4 regions of the Psychrobacillus sp. INOP01 genome follow, and region 4 is predicted to be linked to each of the others. Evidence: riboswitches for the same ligand, from Rfam matches in the RefSeq annotation. Region 4 holds a riboswitch; each other region holds the start of a gene.

Region 1 (5,285 bases), 1.0 Mb from region 4:
GACGCTTAAAGATTCTTTAGTCCAAACAAAAAGCGATGGAATAAATGTGGACTTTGAAAATATCAATCCGAAAAACAAGCAAGATTTTGTCCGCTTCGTAACCGAACTTAAAAAAGCACTTCAGCCACATGGAATTAAAGTATCTGTTGACGTTACTCGTGAAAACAAGGATCCTTTTTGGTCTGGAAGTCTAGACCGTAAAGCATTAGGTCAAGTTGCTGACTACATCATTATGATGGGTTATGACGAGCATTGGGGAGGTAGTCCAGTAGCGGGGTCTGTAGCTTCTATGCCATGGGTTAAAGAAGGCGTTGAACTATTAACTAAAGACGTACCATCTCACAAAATCATCTTGGCAGTACCCTTCTACACAAGAGAATGGGTTACTAATCTAACGACAAAAAAAGTGAAAAGTATCGACCGCACAATGAGTGAGGTGGAGCAAATTATCTCCTCAAAACGTCTTATAAAAGTTTGGGATCAAAATACCCAGCAAAATTATGTAGAATATACCGCAAACCGGGAGAAGCACCAAATATGGGTGGAGGATAAACAATCTATTAAACTTCGTATCAACCTTGCTAACCAATTTAACCTAGGCGGTGCAGCTGCTTGGTACATTGGCTCTGAAACTCCTGACATTTGGAATGTATACCATTTCAATAAGTAATTTGAAGTAGGAAACCGCCTATAGTATTGAAAATCTTTCTTCAACCTGGGCCCGTTATTTAGCTGGACTCAGGTTGTTTTTGTTATTTCCTTTAATTTCCCAAGACCAATATAAGGTACCAGGTTCTCAATGAATTTTGAATTGTTCGAGAACCAGGTACTCAACATCTTCTCTTCTGAACCAAATTACTCATTTAATGAAGTCACCAGTACTTTATATATATTTAATCCATTGTTATTCCCACTCATAAGGAGTTTCTTGGTACACATAATAATTCAACCAATTTGAAAAAAGCAAATGCGTATGTGACCGCCAAGAATTCAATGGTTTTTGTGTTGGATCATCATTCGGAAAATAATTTTCTGGTATATCGATTTCCACCCCTTTTTCAATATCTCTTTGATACTCGTCAGAAAGTGTAGTTGCATCATATTCTAAGTGACCGGTAATCATAATATGCTTTTTATCCTTGGATATTACTAGGAAAACACCTGCATCTTCTGAATTGGAAAGCAATGCCAGTCGAGGATCTTGTTTAATCTCGTCGTAGGACACCGCTGTGTAACGAGACACTGGTGCGTAAAATTCATCATTAAATCCTCGAACTAACTGTACAGTTGGATCGGTTAACCGATGACTAAATACCCCAAAACATTTTTTCGGCAAGCCATATTTACCAATACCATAATGATGATAAAGAGCTGCCTGCGCCCCCCAACAAATATGCAGAACAGAAGTCACATGTGTTTTGGACCAGTCCATTATTTCAGTCATTTCACTCCAATAATTAACGTGTTCAAATTGTAGATGCTCAATTGGAGCACCTGTGATGATCATCCCATCATATTTTCGATGTTCTATCTCCTTGAACGTCGTATAGAAAGTATCCAAATGCGTTTTACTAACATTTTTTGAATCATGTGTTGCCATATGTAGAAATGTTACATTTACTTGTAGCGAAGTATTCCCTAATAACCGCAGTAATTGAAGTTCGGTTTTCTCTTTTTCGGGCATTAGATTCAAGATAATAATGTTTAATGGACGTATATCTTGGGCTATTGCTCGATCAGTATCCATGATAAATATTTTTTCTCTTTTAAGATGTTCAGCTGCTGGCAATTGTTTTGGTATATTTATTGGCAAGTAGTTCTCCTCCTTTAAATTCAAAAACCCTCTTTCCTATAAATAAGAAAAGAGGGTGAACGTTTTGCTCTCAATTCTTATCTTTCAAGAAATTATCTTGTAGGAGTTAGCACCTTTCTGACAAGTCAGAGGTTGCTGAAGCTTCAACGGGCCATGTCCCTCAGCTTCTCTTGATAAGAGTTATTAAATTATATTGTTCTTCATTAGAGAATATTAACACTTGTTTTCGAATAATTCAACTTCTTTTAAACTTTGAAACGGTTCACTGCATCTGCTAGTTTATCACTAAGCTCTGTTAAGGTCTCGGAGGCTTCCGCTACCGATTGAATTGCTCGTAGCTGCTCATCAGATGATGCACTCACTTCTTCACATGCCGCAGCAGTTTGCTCCGAAGTTGCAGCCATCACTTGAATTGTATCTACGACTTGATCTTTATAGTTGGAAACCTGTTCAATTTCTGCTGATACTGTATCAATGGAAGTTTGCAAACTATTCATCAGTAAAGAAATTTCTCTGAATGTCACTTCTGTATCAGTTACAACAGATCCTTGTTCTTGGAATGTTTTGATTGTGTCTGCCATTTGTTCCCCTACAATATAGGATTCACTTTGGAGCTCTGTAATAGTATGTTTTACTTGCTCTGTTGCTTTTGCAGATTGCTCCGCAAGTTTTCGTACTTCATCCGCAACGACTGCAAATCCTTTTCCATGCTCACCTGCACGAGCTGCTTCAATACTTGCATTCAATGCGAGTAGATTCGTTTGTGCAGAGATTTCCATAATAGTTTCCATAACACTACCAATCGCTTTTACTTTAACCTCTAAAGTAGTAAACAACGTAGACATCGAAGTAAGATTAGATTCCCAGTTATGAAAGGATGCTTTCAATTCACTCATTTGGTTTTGTCCATTTGAATTCATGGAGTTTGCTTTTGTAGCTATATCAGTCATCATTACTGATTTTTCATTGATAAGATTGATTTGCTCACTTAAGTGAACTGAACTCTCAGTTACTTCTCCAGCATCTTCTGCTGATTTGGAGGCACCAGTTGCAATCTCACTTACAGCTAATGATACTTGTTCTGCAGAAGCATTTGTTTCTTCCGCTACTGCACTTAAACTTTCAGAATTCGACTGCACGTTATTTGCAGACTCTTTTACTACTTGAATAATTTCATTCATATTTGTAGCCATTTTGTTAAAGTTTATTGCTAACTGACCAATTTCGTCCTTGGATTTTATTTTTGCTTGAACTGTTAAATCTCCATCAGCAATAGAATCCATCAACTTTTTTAGCTGTTCGATTGGTTTTAAAATACGACTGATGATGAAATATAAGACAATAAACATCACTGCCTCAATAGATAATACAATAGTGATAAGCAATGTACGAATGCTGTCGGCTGTTTGATTTATCTTATTTTCCTCATAAACAGCTCCTAGTTTCCAATCTAATCCTGGTAATGAGGTAAATACAGTAATAGTACCATCATTTACGTCAGTTACATCTCCACTTTCAGAGGAGCTAGAAAGCATCGTTTCAACGGATGAATACTCGGATAAATTTTCACCAAATAAAGTTGGATGAACAATAGCATTCCCATCCGCATCCACAATAATCGGATAACCTTCATAACCTAACTCATTGTTTGCTACCGTTTCTGTTAACTTCGATAGTAGAAGGTCAATAGCAAGCACACCGACCACTTGACCATCCTTTATAACAGCTTTAGCACCAGAAATAGCGTATTCCCCAGTAGCAGCATCTACAAAAGGTCTTGACCAGCTGAAATTATCTTTGTTTGAGACAGCGTTTATATACCATTCCCTTGAGGAAGGATCAAAATCCGCTCCTAGGTCTGCTTCTGGGATTATATTAATCGATTTATCTGGTAGAGCTATATATACAGAAGCTACAGCGTCATATAAAGAAACAAATTCATTAAACCTAGTATCCAATTGCTTCTCTAGTTGATTGGCTAAAACTTCATCAGTCTCTTTTGCACTGTTTTGAAAATCTACAATATCTTTTGAAGTGGATAATTGTAGGAGCCCTTTTTCATATGCAGCTAAATAATTCTGAATCGTTGTGGACATTCCATCAACTATAACATGGCTTTGATCAATTAAATCTTTTTCCGTCTTTTCGCTTATAGTGTTCGTACTAATAGTTATTAAAGGTGCCATACTAACAATTATTAGTAACATAACAGAAACAATTATTTTCCACTTAATTGATTTTCTCATTCTACATCTTCTCTCTATATCATAATTATATACCCTTCAATATACCTAATTAATCTTATAGGGTATTTATCTCATTATATAGGACAAACGTATGAATGTTAATGATTCTTTATAAATATTTGAGCAGTTTCTATTAGAAACCATCAATTACAATTAGAATCATCTTCGAGTTCTATCCATTCGATTGTTAAATTTTCTAATTTCAATTCTTTTTTCTGGATAGATTCCAAAAGCCTTTCATATACTTCCCATTCACTTTCCATTTCTACTTGCTCTTTTAATAAGGAAATTTCTTGTTCTAACGATAAAATTTCCTCCGCAATCTTTCGTTCATCTCCTCGTGTATTAATTGGTTTTACTGCCTTTTCTTTTTTTATTGGAATTTCAATTGCTACTTGCTTCAACAGCATTTCCTCCCACTTTATCCGAGCCCATTCATAAGGTCCTTCAAAAGTAGTTAGCTCGCCCTGTTCCAACCAGACAGTTTTCGGAAATAATTTATTTAAAAAATATCTGTCATGAGATACTGCTAAAATAGTTCCATCAAAATCCGCTAAAGCATCTTCAAGAACCTCTCTGGAATCGATATCTAGATGGTTCGTCGGTTCATCAAGAATCAGTAGGTTAATATCCTGATGCATGAGCTGCGCTAAGCGAAGTCTCATACGTTCCCCACCACTTAAATCACCTATTCGTTTGAATACATCTGGTCCATAGAACATAAACTTCGCAAGAATATGGCGAGCATCCCCCTCAACCATGTTTAACTCACTTCGAAATACATCAATTAGCCTAGCCTTCGGATCCTGAATCTCAAAATGCTGGGATAAATAGCCCACACGTACATTACTACCTAAACTTGCTTCTCCATTATCGGGTAGTATTTCCCCACGCAATAGGTTTAATATAGTGGATTTACCAGAACCATTTCGACCTACTATCGAAACCCGGTCTTTCCAGTAAAGATTAAGCTGTGCATTTTTTAACAAGACCTTCTCACCAAATGATTTATAAACATTTTTCATCATAACTACTTCTTTACCACTTCTAGATGCAAATTCAAATGACAGCTCCATCTTTTTCGGATCAACTAGTGGTTTTCGCACTTTCACCATTCGTTCTAGTGCTCTTTCCATATTACGTGCCTGGCGAAATAATTTTGGATTTGGTGGCATTGCTTCATTTGCCCACTGTCTTAGACGTCTTATCGCTTCTTTCATTTTTTT
Region 2 (5,285 bases), 1.4 Mb from region 4:
GGAAATTGGAGTCCCGGATGATGAAGCTGAACGCTATTCTAGTGACGCTCAGGAAGGTAATATTCTGGTATTTCTTCATCCCAAAGAGTGAGGGTGGAGTGAAAGGTCCTAAGTTTGCATAAATAATATGCAGTGATTTCTTTCCTCTGGAATTAACTCATGATGGGCTACAATGTATAGCGCGTGAGATTCTAGTTCTTCGATTCCTGCCAAGGGAGTACGATAGATATGAGTTCCTATGTTTGTAGAATTTTGTACAAGCATAGGAACTTTTTTTTGTTTGCTTTTCAATTGCTGATACAACTTAACGAAAAACATTCAGAAGAAAATCAGTTAGCACAAATGTATTGGAAAAGTTGATTCAAAAGGAGATGCAACAGTGATAAGGGTTATGTGCTGCAATACTCAAAACCAATAATTTGATTAACGCACCGTTGATACAAACTGTGCAGTGATGTGTTTTCACTTTAAAAATAGTCCCTTCTTAATTATCTATTAAGAAGAGACTATGGCTTATTAAATTTATTAATATTTATTCAAGGTGATGATCTAAGATTAATCCGTTATGGTTTAATTTCCCTTAGATAAAAGTCGTATAATTGGTTAATAGATGAACTGGATAAGATATGACTAGCCCGTTCAATTTTCTCACGTTCCCAATCGAACCAACGCATTTCCTTCAACTTTTCGATTTCTTTGTCTGTAAATCGTTTCTTTATCTCTTTAGCAGGGTTGCCTCCTACTATCGTATATGGCGGGACATCTTTTGCAACAACCGATCCTGCCGCAACAATAGCACCTTCACCTATTGTAACACCGGGCATAATCATTGCATTCATGCCAATCCAGGCATCATTTTCGATGATTGTATCCCCTTTTTGTTCATATGAAGTTTCAATTTGCTCTACAAACGGATAGACGGTAATCCATTCAGTATGATGATTGTGATTTCCACCCATTAAAATAATTACACCACTTGCAATGCATACGTAATTTCCTATAATCAACTTATCTAAATGCCAACCAAGGTCTTCGATGGGGTTAAACAACTTTCTAGATTTTTCATCTCCCCATAAGTATCTAACGCAGCCATCTTCAAAATCATGATTATCGTAATAACCAGAGTAGTAGGAGTATTCCCCTACTTCAATCATTGGGTTGGTGACAATATCTTTTAAATACTTAATTTCAGACCAGTGGTTAAATCGATGTTGTTTCATTTTTTTCCCTCGCTTCTAAGTAGTATAAATCATTTTTTACTTAGAAGCTTAATGCCGTAGCAACATTCTTAAACCGTTTCAAACGACGAACCATCGTCCTCATCCTTTTCCTATTTGATAGGTGGATTGTAACAAATGATTCAGCTGTTCGTCAAACCTTACTGAACCGTTCGACCATAAAGCGTCGTAGTAGACACAACTGTAAGATATAAAAAGTAAGGGTGTATCACCTAGGTGATAACACCTGTGAGTAAATTAATCCCAAACTAAGGGTCTTGGTATGCCCGCTGTTCTTAAATAATCAAGCAATTGGCCAGTATGGATAGATTCATGATAAGCAACTCTTAACAACATATCACCCAAGTCTCTTATGTAACCTGCATCAGAGCGGTCAATTTTAATATTGGTTAAATCTTTTTCAGAAAATGACCTAATTGTTTCTAAGAACCGATTTCTATAAGGTTCGGCAAATTCCAATTCGGCATTCACAGTAGAAAAAGGCTGTTTATCGAAAGGAGAATCAAATACTGCCAGACTGCCTTGATTTTGGATTGCTAGATGGTAATAATGTTCACTTTCTAGAACATGCCTAATCATTTCTAGACAAGTCATTGCTTCGTCATCCGGTTTCCATTGTAGTTTTTCTTGTGGAATAGCTGTCCAAACCTTAATACTTCTTCTTCGTACTTCGATAAAATTTAAAATAATTAATTCAATAGAGTTCAAAAATTTTCCCCCTTTTATTAGTATGTTTTAAATGTACACGAATAAGTGTTCGGTGAAAAGGCATGATTTTAATAAATATATTATTGCGCAGTTCGAATGAGACTGACATAAAAAAGTGCTCAATTTCAGCTCGAAATTTGAGTGGTTTATCAACATTGATGGATGCGACTACTCCACAATCTTTACAGAAAATATAAGTGGTGGACGTAGCGGTAAAATATCCACGCCTACAGTTGGGATACAGATGGATGTTTCGAATGATGAGATATTGCAGATAAGCTTATTTGTCTCGGCATAAGGTATTGCGTAAGAGGAATATATTAATTGATAAGACTGTTGAAAGGATTGGGTGGGTATTAATGAGTAAAAAGAGATCAGTAAAAGCAACATCTAGTGGAATTGGTTTTGGAGTTGTATTAGCTATAGTTATCTCTTGGAGTGTCAACAAGTCAATACTTTGGGCAATTCTACACGGAATATTTGGATGGTTTTATGTAATTTATTATGTGATAAAATACTGAACTTCTTTACACTAGCGAAGTCGCAAATAAAGGTAGTAAAGTAATAGCATGAGTTACTTCATAAACGACCCATTAAGTTTTCTCCCTTTTAAAAGCATTTGGACTAAATTGTCTAGGTGTTTTTATTATGTGAAATATTTAAAAACTAATTATTTCCATTCACATTTTGTGTAATACTAATAGTTGCGGAGGGATGACAAAGATTGAAAAAGTAAATTTTATGTCCAAATTTGACTTGATCTAAGACTAATATCAGCCTAAGAATATTGCAAATGTAAATTATTCAGCTTTTAAAATAGTAAATATATAAGGTGATTTCATATGGCATCACCACGACGAATCAGATGAATTATTTTTAGTTATTAAAGGACATTTAAAAATAAAATTAAAAGATCAAGATGATATACATTTGGGTGAGGGTGAATTAGTTGTTATTCCAAAAGGAGTAGAGCATATGCCAGTAATTGAAGAAGATTATGTTGCTCTGATTCAACCATATGAATTATTAAATATCGGTAATGTGCAAAGTGAACGAACTGTATATAACGTTGAAAAAATATAAATTCCATCTAAATCCAGTTTGTTTGAATTAACATTTAACTGATACTAATTAAGGATACTAGTCACATCCAACTGGAGTAACGCGTATTGATGAAAAGCAATCAAGAGATCAACAGTTCAGCAAAAGAGCATCAATCGTTAATGGATTGATGCTCTTCACAATAATTAGGTCATTTAATATTATTTGAAAAATTTTTCCAAACGATTGAATCCATTCCAATATGCGGATGAACTTCAGATTGAAGTTTAAAATATAAATATTCCAATTCGGTTATTGTTAACTCATAAAGATGTCTTTCATCTAATTTGTACCGTTCAAACTCCAGCAATTTACTAATTAACTGATTCCGCTTAATTTCAATAGCTTCCCTCAATAATTTTCCCATAATTGTCTCCTTTCATTTAAAATGACACGATTTAAATGATAAGAAGAGGAACTGGTATATTATAACCTCAACTTATCTATCAAGCACAAGTACTTGCAGGAATTAGCACAGTATTCATTGAATCTGTTGCTGAGGTATCGACGGGCCAGTCCCTTCACCTCTCTTGATAAGTAATTTATATGTTATATTAACCTCATTATTCTTATCTGTCAACTAGGTTTTTAAATTACTTTAATTAAACTTCGTTTTTAGAACAAAAAATTTATTCCTTCTGCGACTATTTCCTTTCTGTTAAGGAGTAATGACAAGACATTTTTTTCAAAGAGCAGTTGAGAAAATAGTCACATTTATTTTCACCTCGAATTTTAACATTTAGTATTCATCATGTTGAAGGAGGAATTTTCGGAAAAGTATTGAATTCTTGTTGCACTAACGGGTGCTTTACTTGAAGACCATAAAGCATTTTCTTATTGAACTAAAGAGGCAGGTTAGCTGAAGATGAATGGGGGTTTTTATGTCGCATTTGACACATAATGCGATTCAAAGGACATTAAATATTTATAGGGTGAACTGGAAATTATTCTCCCTCAATTTTTAAATAAATAAAATATTCGATTCAATATAGAATGTTGAGTGGCCTGAGAAAGGCCCCTTCCATAAAGAAAGAGACCTCTTATGAATCAGTCTGCTTCTATTCGAATAGCTTGAATAAATTGGCAGTCTACGATAAGTGTTGAACCAGGTTCTGTTGTTGGATCATTAAAGAATGCACAGCAATTACTCTGATCTAAGATAATAAAAACAACATCTTCTAACACCTGACCACCTGATAAGAAAACATCAACTTCAGTTTGAGTTTGTAATCGTCTTAATTGATCACAAATGCAACCTTTACATTTAGTTGCAACTTTATCAGTATGTTCTTTCTTCTTATCACATTCATTACATTCATTACTTTTACTATTAGAATGTCTCATATTCAATACCTCCTTTGGTTTTGTAAAGTTTGGCCGTACATTTATAATCTATGATTTCAATATGAAAGGTGATTGTACAATTTGGCAAGTGAAGATAAATTCGTTTAATTTAGTAGAATTAATGCTACATTCTTTGGTTTATAAATATATTGTTCTTAAAGCAAAGTAGTTTAGAAAAAAAGTTTATTTTTAAGGGATTTTCAATATGAATTAGAAATTTGGAAGGAAATTTATTTCAAATAGATAGCAATTTAAAATCTGAATTATGACTTGCTGAAAAAAAGAATGAAAGATTTGATGTTCAGAAAGAGTGTGTAAAATGTGGAGATTATAAAGAAGGTTGTTTAGTGTTTAGAGGATGATTAGCAATGCATAGTTCTAACATAATGTGTAATAAAAGAGAAGGTGCCTTTTCAACTAACGGGTGCTTTACTTCAAGAAGAAGTAAAGCCATTTTTTATTAAACTAAAGTAGCATTTTACTCTGAAAAGTATTAAAGAATATATGACCCGACTATTATGTTAAAGTATAGAAAAAATAATAATAAAAAGAAGGTGTAGTTTGATAAAAACAGTATTTGTAGGTTTAATATCATTTATAGGTGTAAGCAGTTTGCTTTTATCGATTGGATATTTGTTTCATTTTAAATTGTTCATGTTTAGTTTTTACGAAGAAACTTCAACAGGATTTGAAGCAGGAGGTTCAGTAATTCCTTTTATAATCGGAATAATTTGTAGTTATTTTATCGGTAATTACTATAAAAAAAGGCAATATAGTTATTAAACTAACGGGTGCTTTAGGTAGAGAACATGGGTTGCTTAGGCAGCTCTTTTTTTATTGAACTAACGCAGCAGTTTAGTAGAATAAGAGGTTGAATATAATATACTTCCTTAT
Region 3 (5,285 bases), 940 kb from region 4:
CTTTAAGGGCTTTCAGTCGGTGACCCCATTCTCTGATAAGAAAATATTAAATGATTCATGTCCTTTTCTTCGCTATTTACTTATTAAAATTATTATTGTTAGTAGTATATGCAACAAAATTTAAATAGTCAACACTACTTTATTATTTTTTCTTAATGTTTCGCTTCGCCATTTGCTGTAACGGATCCCAAACGCCATTAAACGGAGGAGCATATGCAAGATCAAGATCCAATAACTCAGAAAAGCTCATTCGATGATAAAGGGCTGTTGCTAATACATCAATCCTTTTATCTACACCATTTCCTCCAACAATTTGACCACCTAATAGCTGTTGATCATCCTTACGATAAATCAATTTCATATGCATTGTTTCCTTGCCAGGATAGTAACCTGCAATGTCCGTAGCTTCCTGAACATGCACATCATATGAAATACCAAGCTGCTTTGCTTCATTCTCAGTCAGTCCAGTTTTTCCTAGCGTCAAATCAAAAAACTTCATGATGGAAGTGCCGACAACCCCTTTAAACTCAGTCATTTGACCAATCATATTTAATCCAGCCATTCTACCTTGTTTATTTGCAGTAGTTCCTAGAGGGATATAATCATTCAGTTGTTTAATACGATGAAAATGAGTTGCACAATCTCCTGCTGCATAAATATTTTCCACATTCGTTTCTAAATGATTATTTACTACAATTGCTCCGTTCGGGTGCATTTGAACGCCAGTACCTTCTAAAAATTCCGTTGTTGGTTTAACTCCAACAGCTACTAAAACTAAGTCTGTTGGATAGCCACCTTTGTCCGTTATTATCTTATTTACTCGAGTATCTCCCGTTAACGATTGAACTTCCTCATTTAATAACACTTCCACGCCATTAGCCTTTGCATGTTCATGTATTAAACATGCTACATCGTTATCAAATATGCCAGCAAGCTGATTCCCTCTTTGAATAATGCGTACCTTTTTTCCAATACTTACAAAGTTTTCAGCCATTTCTAATCCGATATATCCTCCTCCAATTATCGTAACCTGTTGAACATTTTCTAAATCTGCGATAATGGCCTCTGTATTTGGAATCGTCTTAATCGTATGAATCCCTAACAAATGACTACCATCCCATTCCGGAACTACTGGGGTAGCCCCCGTTGCAATAAGTAAACGATCATATTTTAAGATGAAATTATCTCTCGTTTGTAGGATGTCTCCTGACACAGTTTTATTTATGGGATCCACCTGAGTCACTTCATATCCTGTCTTTGCATCAATACCATATTTACTTCGGAACATTTCTACACTTCGAGCTATAACGTCTGTTGAAGAAGGCACATGCTGTCCAACTACATAGGGTAACCCACACTGCCCATAGGAATAGATATGCCCTTTTTCCAGCGTTGTAATCTGAGCTCCTGGATCGTTGCGTACAATTTCCATTGCCGCACTCATCCCCGCTGCATCCCCGCCAATTATTACATAGTGCATGAAATTTCCCCCTCTGCTTTGCTTCTTTTCAGTATTAGTAAACCTTTGTGTATATTATACACAAAGAAAAATACTCTTAGGGTTTCTCACTAACACTATACCATTTATATTCTATGTAAAATGGGGATGCCCTAATAGTTGGACATGCCCACCTGATGTTTAAACTGCTCGGTTCCAGAAGCGATGTGCAGCTATAGCATTTAAAAAACTATCTACAAAGCTCTTGCCAGTTTCTTTGGAGAGAACTCCCTCTTGACCAGTAAAGTGAAGGTTATCGACTAGTTGCTCTCCGCTAAATGTAGCACCGATCGGTTTGAAATGCGCATAGGCTTCCTTGATGAAATATGAAGCCTCTTTTTCAAACATGGCCGTTTTACCATGCGAGCTTGCTACATACACTGCATCAAACAATACAGAATCAGCAGTTAGGAATGTATGGTCTACCGGTAGTAGCGTCCCATCCGCTCCAGCGATTGATCCATGGTGATCACTCACTATTTCTGGCATTGTTCCTCCTGCTTTTAAGTCAGCAAGAATCTTAGCTAAATCCTCGTCAAATCCTTCTCCAACTAGAACAGCAATTTTTCGTGTTTGTGGTCTCATAATAGTATTCAACTGACTAAGTGCTGGTGAAGATTTTGTATTAGTGGGAGTACTTACACCTTGCACCACGAGCCCTAAATTTTCTGCCACCTTACTCGCTAAGTCCAAATCTACATGTGAAAACATTTCTAGTACTTGTTGACGAACGGTCAATTCTTTACATTTACCAAGCTCGAAGCTGAATGCACTAATAATATGCTCTTTTTCTGGATCACTCATGCTATTCCAAAATAACGTAGCCTGTGAGAAATGGTCTTTAAAACTCTCACTTCTAGCTCGAACTTTACGAGCATCTATCTTCTCCTGATAATGTGTATACCCACCTTCCACTTCACTAACAGGTGTTGGAGTATTTCCAGCAAGAGAGTTTTTATGGTAACTCACTCTTCCTACATTAATCGTTTGTCTTCCATATCCATCACGTTGATTGTTATGGAATGGGCAAACAGGTCTGTTTATCGGCAGCTCATGAAAATTAGGTCCACCTAGACGGATTAATTGTGTATCTGTATAGGAGAACAATCGTCCCTGAAGTAGTGGATCATTTGAGAAATCTATTCCTGGTACAACACTTCCTGGATGAAATGCAACTTGCTCCGTTTCGGCAAATACATTATCTACGTTACGATTTAATGTCATCTTCCCTAAAATTTTTACTGGTATCTCTTCCTCAGGCCATAGTTTAGTAGGATCTAAAATATCGAAATCAAATTTAAATTCATCTTCCTCTGCAATTAGTTGGACTCCAAATTCATACTCGGGATAATCGCCATTATCAATCGAATCATATAGGTCACGACGATGGAAATCTGGATCTTTCCCATTTAGCTTTTGTGCTTCATCCCAGACAACAGAATGGATGCCAAGTAACGGTTTCCAATGAAATTTCACAAAATGGGATTTACCTGCCTCATTAATGAAACGGTATGTATTTACACCGAACCCTTCCATCATACGAAAGCTACGTGGAATGGCACGATCCGACATTGCCCACATTATCATATGTGCCGTCTCCTGATTGTTGGCAACAAAGTCCCAAAATGTATCATGAGCAGTAGCTGCTTGTGGAATTTCATTGTGCGGCTCTGGTTTCAAAGCATGGACCAGATCCGGGAATTTAATAGCATCTTGAATGAAAAAGACTGGAATATTATTTCCTACTAAATCATAATTCCCTTCTTCCGTATAAAACTTCGTCGCAAATCCTCTAGCATCCCGTGCTAACTCACCAGAACCGCGTGATCCCGCCACAGTAGAAAACCTTACGAATACTGGGGTCTTTGTGCCAGGTGTTTGTAAGAATTTCGCTTTTGTAAATTCGCTCGCTGATTCGTATAGCTCAAACTCTCCATGAGCCGCATATCCTCTAGCATGCACTACACGTTCAGGAATACGCTCATGGTCAAAATGCGTCATTTTTTCACGGAAGTGAAAATCTTCTATCAAAGTGGGTCCCCGTTCTCCCACTTTTAAAGAAAATTCATCCTCTGATAGTTTTAGACCCTGATTTGTAGTCATAGCTTGACCTTGATCATCCACTCGGAATTCTTCTAATTGTTCATTTTTGCTGCTTACATTTACTTTCTTATTCAAGCTATCTCCTCCTCTATTTTTCTCTTCTCTATTTTTTATTACCCTGTATGAACTTTCAAAAACCCTTTAAAAAAATTCAATATCAATTCCGATTAAATTTATAGGAATTACTATTGACTTCATCTAGTTGAAGTAGTACGATTATTTCAACAACTCCATACTGCTTATTAAGAGAAGCTGAGGGACTGGTCCGATGATGCTTCAGCAACCGCCACAGCTGTGGTATGGTGCTACTTCCAGCAAGAAACTTGAGAGATAAGTGTACACAAAACTACTTACTCTTTTCATTTCTGGGAAGGGTTTTTTATTTTCTTTAAATACCAACTTAACTAATTGGAATAATTTATATTAAAGGAGACGACAACTTTGAATAATTTGTACATCAAAACGGAAAAACAGCAACTATGGATCGATCGTTTATATGTGTTAGAAGATAAATTTAAAAGTAAATCCGCCGAAATTGATGAGCAATCTATTTTCCCAAAAGAAAATGTGGAGGATTTGATCAAGCTTGGATATGCAAGCCTTACTCTACCCGAATCATATGGAGGCAATGGATTTTCTGTCTACGATATGGTTCTTTTACAAGAAACACTTGCTAGCTTTGATGCCAATACGGCTTTATCTGTAGGTTGGAGCTTAGGTGTTGTTGGTGAACTATTCGAAAACAAACTCTGGACGAAGGAGAAACTAGACTTTTTCGCAGCAGAAGTATTAAATGGTGCACTCGTAAATCGTTCCGTTAGTGAAGCACAAACCGGAAGTCCAACGCGTGGGGGTAGACCTGGAACTACTGCCATAAAAAACGGAGATTCTTGGGTATTAAATGGACGTAAAATATTCACGACCGCTTCCCCTGTACTTTCCTATTTTTTAACATCTGCTTGGATTGAGGAAAAAGAAAGAGTCGGCTTCTTCCTTATTCCTCGTAATACAGAAGGTCTTTCCATTGAAGAAACCTGGGATGTTATATCCATGCGCGGAACGAGTAGTAATGACTTAGTACTAAATAACGTATTCGTTCATGAATCGCATTTGGTAGAACTCCCTGAATTCGCTAGTGGCGGGAAGATAAATGGTTGGCTATTACATATACCAGCGACCTATTTAGGAATTGCACAGGCAGCAAGAGACTACGCAGTACATTTTGCCAATACCCATTCACCAAATAGCTTGAATGGACCTATAGCACAGCTACCAAATGTTCAGCAACTCATCGGAGAAATAGATTTGGAGCTTACGAAGGCTAGATTAGTCATTTATGGAGTTGCTACTGCCTATGACAATGAGTCTACAAAAGATTTACTTTCAAACGAAGTAAGCGTAGCGAAGCATATTGTTACTAATTCAGCCATCACTATTGTCGATAAAGCGATGCGTTTAGTTGGGGCTAAAAGCTTACAGCGAACTAATCCGCTACAACGTTATTATCGAGATGTCCGAGCAGGACTTCATAATCCTCCTATGGATGATATGACTATTAAAAAACTGGCACTTTCAGCGTTAGAAGAGGTAAAAAATAAAAACTTAGTGAAAAGATAAGGAGAATGAACATGAATAAGTATTTTAAATTAGCAGCAGTTGGATTTGCGTCTATTTCAATTTTAGC
Region 4 (5,285 bases):
GCGAAGGTGAAGCAAACGCCATAAGATTGCCGAAAAAAAAGATGCTGGTTGGTTGTGACTTCAGTCATAACCAACCAGCATCCCTAAAAAAATCACTCGGTAATCATATAGCAAAATGTCTCTCCAAAGCCCTTCGAAAACGTTAGAAATAGGTTTTGACCTTAAAGGATCGTGCATGTCTTCTAGTTTTTTTTACTTTTAATCGCCTATAGAATACGACTATGTATTAATGAGAAGGTAGGGTGCCCCAGGATTTGTATGATTGGGTGTTTCTACCATTAATAACAGGACGATTACGTGATATCACATTATTTTTAAAAATAGTCGATTTTGCTGATTGGAGCGGAAGGCGGCGACTCCAGCGGGAACAGCACGAGCTGAAAGCCCCGCAGGAACGCAGTGACGAGGAGATTGAAGCCGTGCCCGCGGAAAGCGTCCGAGAGGAAAAAACGTTGTTCGGATTTCTCTATTTCATATTTTTTTCAAATTTAATTCACATTGTATAAACATTTCATTGTTCAAAATGATTGCTCATCGTTTACACTATTATGTATGATAAAAGAAAAAAGGTGAGATCATATGACTATTCAATATTACGGATATCCTAAATGTACAACTTGTAGAAAAGCGAGTAAATGGTTAAAGGACAATGATTTAGAATACATAGACAACCATATAGCTGAAAATCCTCCATCAAAAGATTTACTTCAAAAAATGCTCGAAGTCAGTGGATTGGAACTAAAAAAATTCTTTAATACTTCTGGTATTAAATATAGAGAGCTTGGTTTGAAAGACAAACTTGATACTATGTCAGAAGACGAACAATTATCCTTACTTTCTTCTGATGGGATGCTTATTAAACGACCAGTTGTTTTTGATGGAAAAAAATTAACGCTAGGCTTCAAGGAACAACAGTTTGAGGATGTGTGGAAGACTTCTTAAAGTCACTTGTTTTTACTATAAAAATATGTGAATATTATAGATGAATGTATGAAAAATGGAGAGGGGATTATTATATGAACGCACCTAAAGATTTAAAATACTCAGCAGAACATGAATGGGTAAAGACTGAAGGCGGAAATGTCCGTATCGGTATTACTGAATTTGCACAATCTGAACTTGGAGATATCGTGTTTGTCGAGCTTCCACAAGTCGGAGATGAGATCAAAGCAGGAGATCCTTTCGGTAGTGTAGAGTCTGTAAAAACCGTATCTGAATTGTACGCACCGATCAGTGGTAAAGTCTTAGAGGTCAATACAGAACTAGAAGATAGCCCTGAATATGTAAACGAGTCCCCTTATGAAAATGCATGGATGATTGTTATCGAACCAGCTGATTTAACGGAAGTGGATGGTTTACTTTCTCCAGAAAAATACGAAGAATTAATTTCAGAATAATTATGCAAACGCCGATTATTATCGGCGTTTTTTTCATATAATATTGGAAAGGGCATAGTTAGGAGAGAAGCTGAATGGCTATTGTCTTTAGTGAAAAATTAATTCTCGTTGAGGGAAGATCAGATAAACTAAAGCTTTTAAAACTTCTTGATGAATCAACAGAAATTATTTGTACAAACGGAACGATATCGAATGTAAAGCTAGAAGAAATTTTAAGTCCTTATGATGGTATTCCTATATATGCATTTTTAGATGCAGATAAATCGGGCGAGCAAATTCGGTCAGTTGTGAGGAAGGAATATCCAGAGGCGATTCATCTTTACACCAACCCCATGTATTGCGAAGTAGCGACTACACCGTTCAAAGTTTTGGCTTCCATTTTAAAAAGTGTTAATATAAAAGTGAAGAAAGAATATTTACTTTAGGATGATGTAATGTGAAAGAATGGACACTGGAACAGTGGAATAGCCATAAGAATAGTGGTCAGCTTGCGATATTTTATATTTATACACCTTTATGTGGAACATGCCAAGTTGCTAGTAAAATGATGCAAGTTGTACAAGAGATGAAGCCTTTTTCGATTGGGCAAGCAAATATTAATTATTTAGAGAACTTTGCAATGGATTATCATATTGAAAGTGTGCCATGTCTGTTAATAGCTAAAGGTGGCACTGTATATAAAAAAATATATGCCTTTCAATCTGTTCCATTTATATTAGACGCTATAAAAAGTATTGACGAACAAGTAGTCGTGTGATAATATACGATATACCAAGAATTAAATAGTGTCACTCTTATTAAGAGAGGTGGAGGGAAGTGCCCTTTGAAGCCCGGCAACCGTCATGTAAATGAAATGGTGCCAAATCACGCAAAGCAAATGCTTTGGGAAATGAGAGAATGGATGAATGTTATTAAAATGGATAACTTAAAACCCTTCTGCTCTTTTGCAGGAGGGTTTTTTTAGATAGAAAGGTGGCAAGGTTCCCATGATTAGTTTAAATAATGTTTCGAAAAAGTTTAGCACGAAACAAGGTACGATCGTTGCAGTTGAAGAGGTGAATCTTGACATAAAGAAAGGTGAAATCTTTGGCATCATCGGTTACAGTGGCGCAGGTAAAAGTACACTTATTCGCTTATTAAATGGATTAGAAAAACCAACCTCTGGACAAATTATCGTGAATGATCAAGATATCACAAAGATAAATGATGTGAAGCTTCGACAAGTAAGACAAAAGGTAAGTATGATTTTCCAGCATTTTAATCTGTTATGGTCAAGAACGGTTGAAGAGAATATTGCATTCCCATTAGAAATAGCTGGAGTTCCGCAAGCACAACGTTCTCAAAGAGTAAAAGAACTTATTGATTTAGTTGGTCTGGAAGGACGAGGACATTATTATCCATCTCAACTATCAGGCGGTCAAAAGCAACGTGTCGGAATTGCACGCGCATTAGCCAATCGACCAGAAGTACTTCTTTGTGATGAAGCAACCTCTGCGTTAGATCCAGAAACTACGGACTCAATTTTAGACTTATTAGTTAGTATCAATGAAAAATTAGGTCTGACAATTGTATTGATTACTCACGAGATGCAGGTCATTCAAAAGATATGCGGTCGAGTTGCAGTAATGGAAAAAGGTCATGTTGTTGAAGAAGGAAAAGTGCTAGACGTATTTCAAAATCCACAACAACCTATTACGAAGCGTTTTGTTTCGCAAGTCAGTGATTCAAATAAAGCCTTACAAACAATACAGCATTTAAAAGAACTATATCCAAATGGCAAACTGATCAAGCTAGTATTTGTTGGGGAGCAAACAGAGCAACCAATATTGTCTAGGCTTATCAAGCAATTTGATTTAGAAGTGAATATTGTTCAAGGGAATATTTCGCACACCCAAAATGGTGCATTCGGTACACTAATCCTTCAATTAGAAGGAGATGCATTACTAGTGGATGAGGCCATTCGCTATATACATGAACAAAAAGTAAATACAGAGGTGATCAACAATGATTAATGATTTATTTCCTAATGTTGATTGGCCAAAAATGTGGGAAGCAACACTTGAAACTCTTTATATGACTGCGGTATCCACTATTTTGACAGCAATTATTGGACTAGTTCTCGGTCTTCTACTTTTCTTAACTAGTCCTCATCAGGCGTGGGCGAACAAATTAGCTAACTGGTTAACTGGGGCTTTCGTTAATATATTCCGTTCTATTCCGTTTATTATTTTGATCATTTTATTAATACCATTAACGAAGTTTTTGGTCGGTACAATGCGTGGCCCTAACGCGGCATTTCCAGCTTTAGTAATTGGAGCTGCTCCATTTTACGCACGTATGGTATTGATAGCTCTTCGAGAAATTGATAAAGGTGTGCTAGAAGCAGCAAAATCGATGGGAGCTAAAACTACTACTATTATATGGAAGGTTTTATTGCCAGAATCTATGCCTGCTTTAGTATCTGGAATTACAGTCACAGCCATTTCACTTGTAGGTTATACTGCGATGGCAGGTATCATTGGAGCGGGTGGACTAGGGACTTTAGCCTTCTTGGATGGATTCCAAAGAGGTAGAACAGACGTAACACTTGTTGCCACGATACTAATATTAATAATGGTATTTATCATTCAGTGGATAGGTGATGTAATTACTACAAAAATAGATAAACGATAATAGGTGTTAACGAGAGAACTCGATCACATAGAAATCAAAGGATAAAAAGGGAGAGATTTTGAATGAAGAAGTTATTAGCTGGAGCTTTATTGTCAGTAAGTGCATTAACACTTGCAGCATGTGGAGAAGAAGAAGGTAGTCAGCTTGTAGTTGGTGCATCTAACGTACCTCATGCAGTAATATTAGAAGAAGTTAAACCTATTCTTGAAGAACAAGGAATTGAACTTGTTGTAGAATCATATCAAGATTATGTATTACCAAACAAAGATTTAGATTCAGGTGATTTGGACGCTAACTTTTTCCAACATATTCCTTACTTTGAAGCACAAAAAGCTGATTTTGGGTATGACTTCGCTAACGCAGGCGAAATTCATATCGAGCCAATCGGTTTATACTCTAAAAAATATGGTTCTATTGAAGAGCTTCCAGAAGGTGCGACTATCTTAATGAGTAACTCCGTTGCAGATCACGGACGTATCCTTGCTATGTTAGAAGCTAAAGGTCTTATTAAATTAGCAGAAGATGTAGACAAAACAAAAGCAGAAGTTAAAGACATCGTTGAAAATCCTAAAAACCTTGAATTTGACGCTAACTATGAATCAGCGCTAATGGTTCAGTTATATGAAAATGAAGAAGGTGATGCAGTATTGATCAACTCCAACTATGCAATAGACGCTGGCATTAACCCATTAGAAGACTCTATCGCAATTGAAGAATCTGATGAATCTCCATATGTAAATATCATCGCTGTAAACTCTGGTGATGAAGATAGTAAAGAGATTAAAGCCTTAGTAGAAGCATTAAAATCTGAAGAAATCCAAGACTTCATCCTAAGCGAGTGGGGCGGATCTGTAGTACCAGTAAAATAATATTATTTGAGAAAGCAGGCATCCTGGGATGTCTGTTTTTTTTGTTGTGGGATTGGCTAGCCCATAAACAGTTTAAACCACCATTTGTTAATAGAATATTATGTATATTGCTGTACCTATTCACTTTAATAAGTGAGTGTGCTAAAGTGTATAAATGTTATTAATAACACAATTGTACGTATGAGGAGGACATTTTGTGAAGAGGTTTGGGTTATTGCCGCGAATAGTGGTAGCTATTGTGGCTGGTGTTTTATTGGGATTAGTAGTCCCTAAAATAGTGGTTGAGATTATGGCTACTTTTAATAGTATTTTTAGTGCGTTTTTAGGATTTATTGTTCCTTTTATT

The links. A riboswitch is a leader RNA that binds a small molecule or an ion and turns the genes downstream of it on or off. The one in region 4 is predicted to bind S-adenosylmethionine.
Region 1: linked by a shared signal. The riboswitch ahead of metA (homoserine O-acetyltransferase MetA) and the one ahead of KD050_RS04490 (methionine ABC transporter ATP-binding protein) in region 4 are both predicted to bind S-adenosylmethionine.
Region 2: linked by a shared signal. The riboswitch ahead of KD050_RS18265 (Fur-regulated basic protein FbpA) and the one ahead of KD050_RS04490 (methionine ABC transporter ATP-binding protein) in region 4 are both predicted to bind S-adenosylmethionine.
Region 3: linked by a shared signal. The riboswitch ahead of KD050_RS09110 (acyl-CoA dehydrogenase family protein) and the one ahead of KD050_RS04490 (methionine ABC transporter ATP-binding protein) in region 4 are both predicted to bind S-adenosylmethionine.

Annotation. Positions count from the first base shown of each region.
Region 1 covers NZ_CP073315.1:4,177,814-4,183,098, reverse strand. Annotated here, with positions in the region: gene KD050_RS20525 (LysM peptidoglycan-binding domain-containing protein) at 1-670, shown strand, start outside; gene metA (homoserine O-acetyltransferase MetA) at 905-1,813, opposite strand; SAM riboswitch class I at 1,888-1,993, opposite strand; gene KD050_RS20515 (methyl-accepting chemotaxis protein) at 2,059-4,059, opposite strand; gene abc-f (ribosomal protection-like ABC-F family protein) at 4,203-5,285, opposite strand, start outside.
Region 2 covers NZ_CP073315.1:3,746,006-3,751,290, forward strand. Annotated here, with positions in the region: gene KD050_RS18240 (general stress protein) at 1-91, shown strand, start outside; gene KD050_RS18245 (CatB-related O-acetyltransferase) at 564-1,220, opposite strand; gene KD050_RS18250 (DinB family protein) at 1,476-1,946, opposite strand; gene KD050_RS18255 (hypothetical protein) at 2,306-2,467, shown strand; gene KD050_RS18260 (cupin domain-containing protein) at 2,787-3,029, shown strand; gene KD050_RS18265 (Fur-regulated basic protein FbpA) at 3,199-3,414, opposite strand; SAM riboswitch class I at 3,484-3,587, opposite strand; gene KD050_RS18270 (hydrolase) at 4,095-4,391, opposite strand.
Region 3 covers NZ_CP073315.1:1,809,904-1,815,188, forward strand. Annotated here, with positions in the region: gene KD050_RS09100 (FAD-dependent oxidoreductase) at 143-1,480, opposite strand; gene KD050_RS09105 (catalase) at 1,640-3,676, opposite strand; SAM riboswitch class I at 3,838-3,938, shown strand; gene KD050_RS09110 (acyl-CoA dehydrogenase family protein) at 4,043-5,218, shown strand; gene KD050_RS09115 (transporter substrate-binding domain-containing protein) at 5,230-5,285, shown strand, end outside.
Region 4 covers NZ_CP073315.1:874,839-880,123, reverse strand. Annotated here, with positions in the region: gene KD050_RS04510 (arsenate reductase family protein) at 580-942, shown strand; gene gcvH (glycine cleavage system protein GcvH) at 1,017-1,397, shown strand; gene KD050_RS04500 (toprim domain-containing protein) at 1,472-1,822, shown strand; gene KD050_RS04495 (thioredoxin family protein) at 1,834-2,154, shown strand; SAM riboswitch class I at 2,189-2,293, shown strand; gene KD050_RS04490 (methionine ABC transporter ATP-binding protein) at 2,384-3,409, shown strand; gene KD050_RS04485 (methionine ABC transporter permease) at 3,402-4,070, shown strand; gene KD050_RS04480 (MetQ/NlpA family ABC transporter substrate-binding protein) at 4,133-4,939, shown strand; gene KD050_RS04475 (dicarboxylate/amino acid:cation symporter) at 5,136-5,285, shown strand, end outside.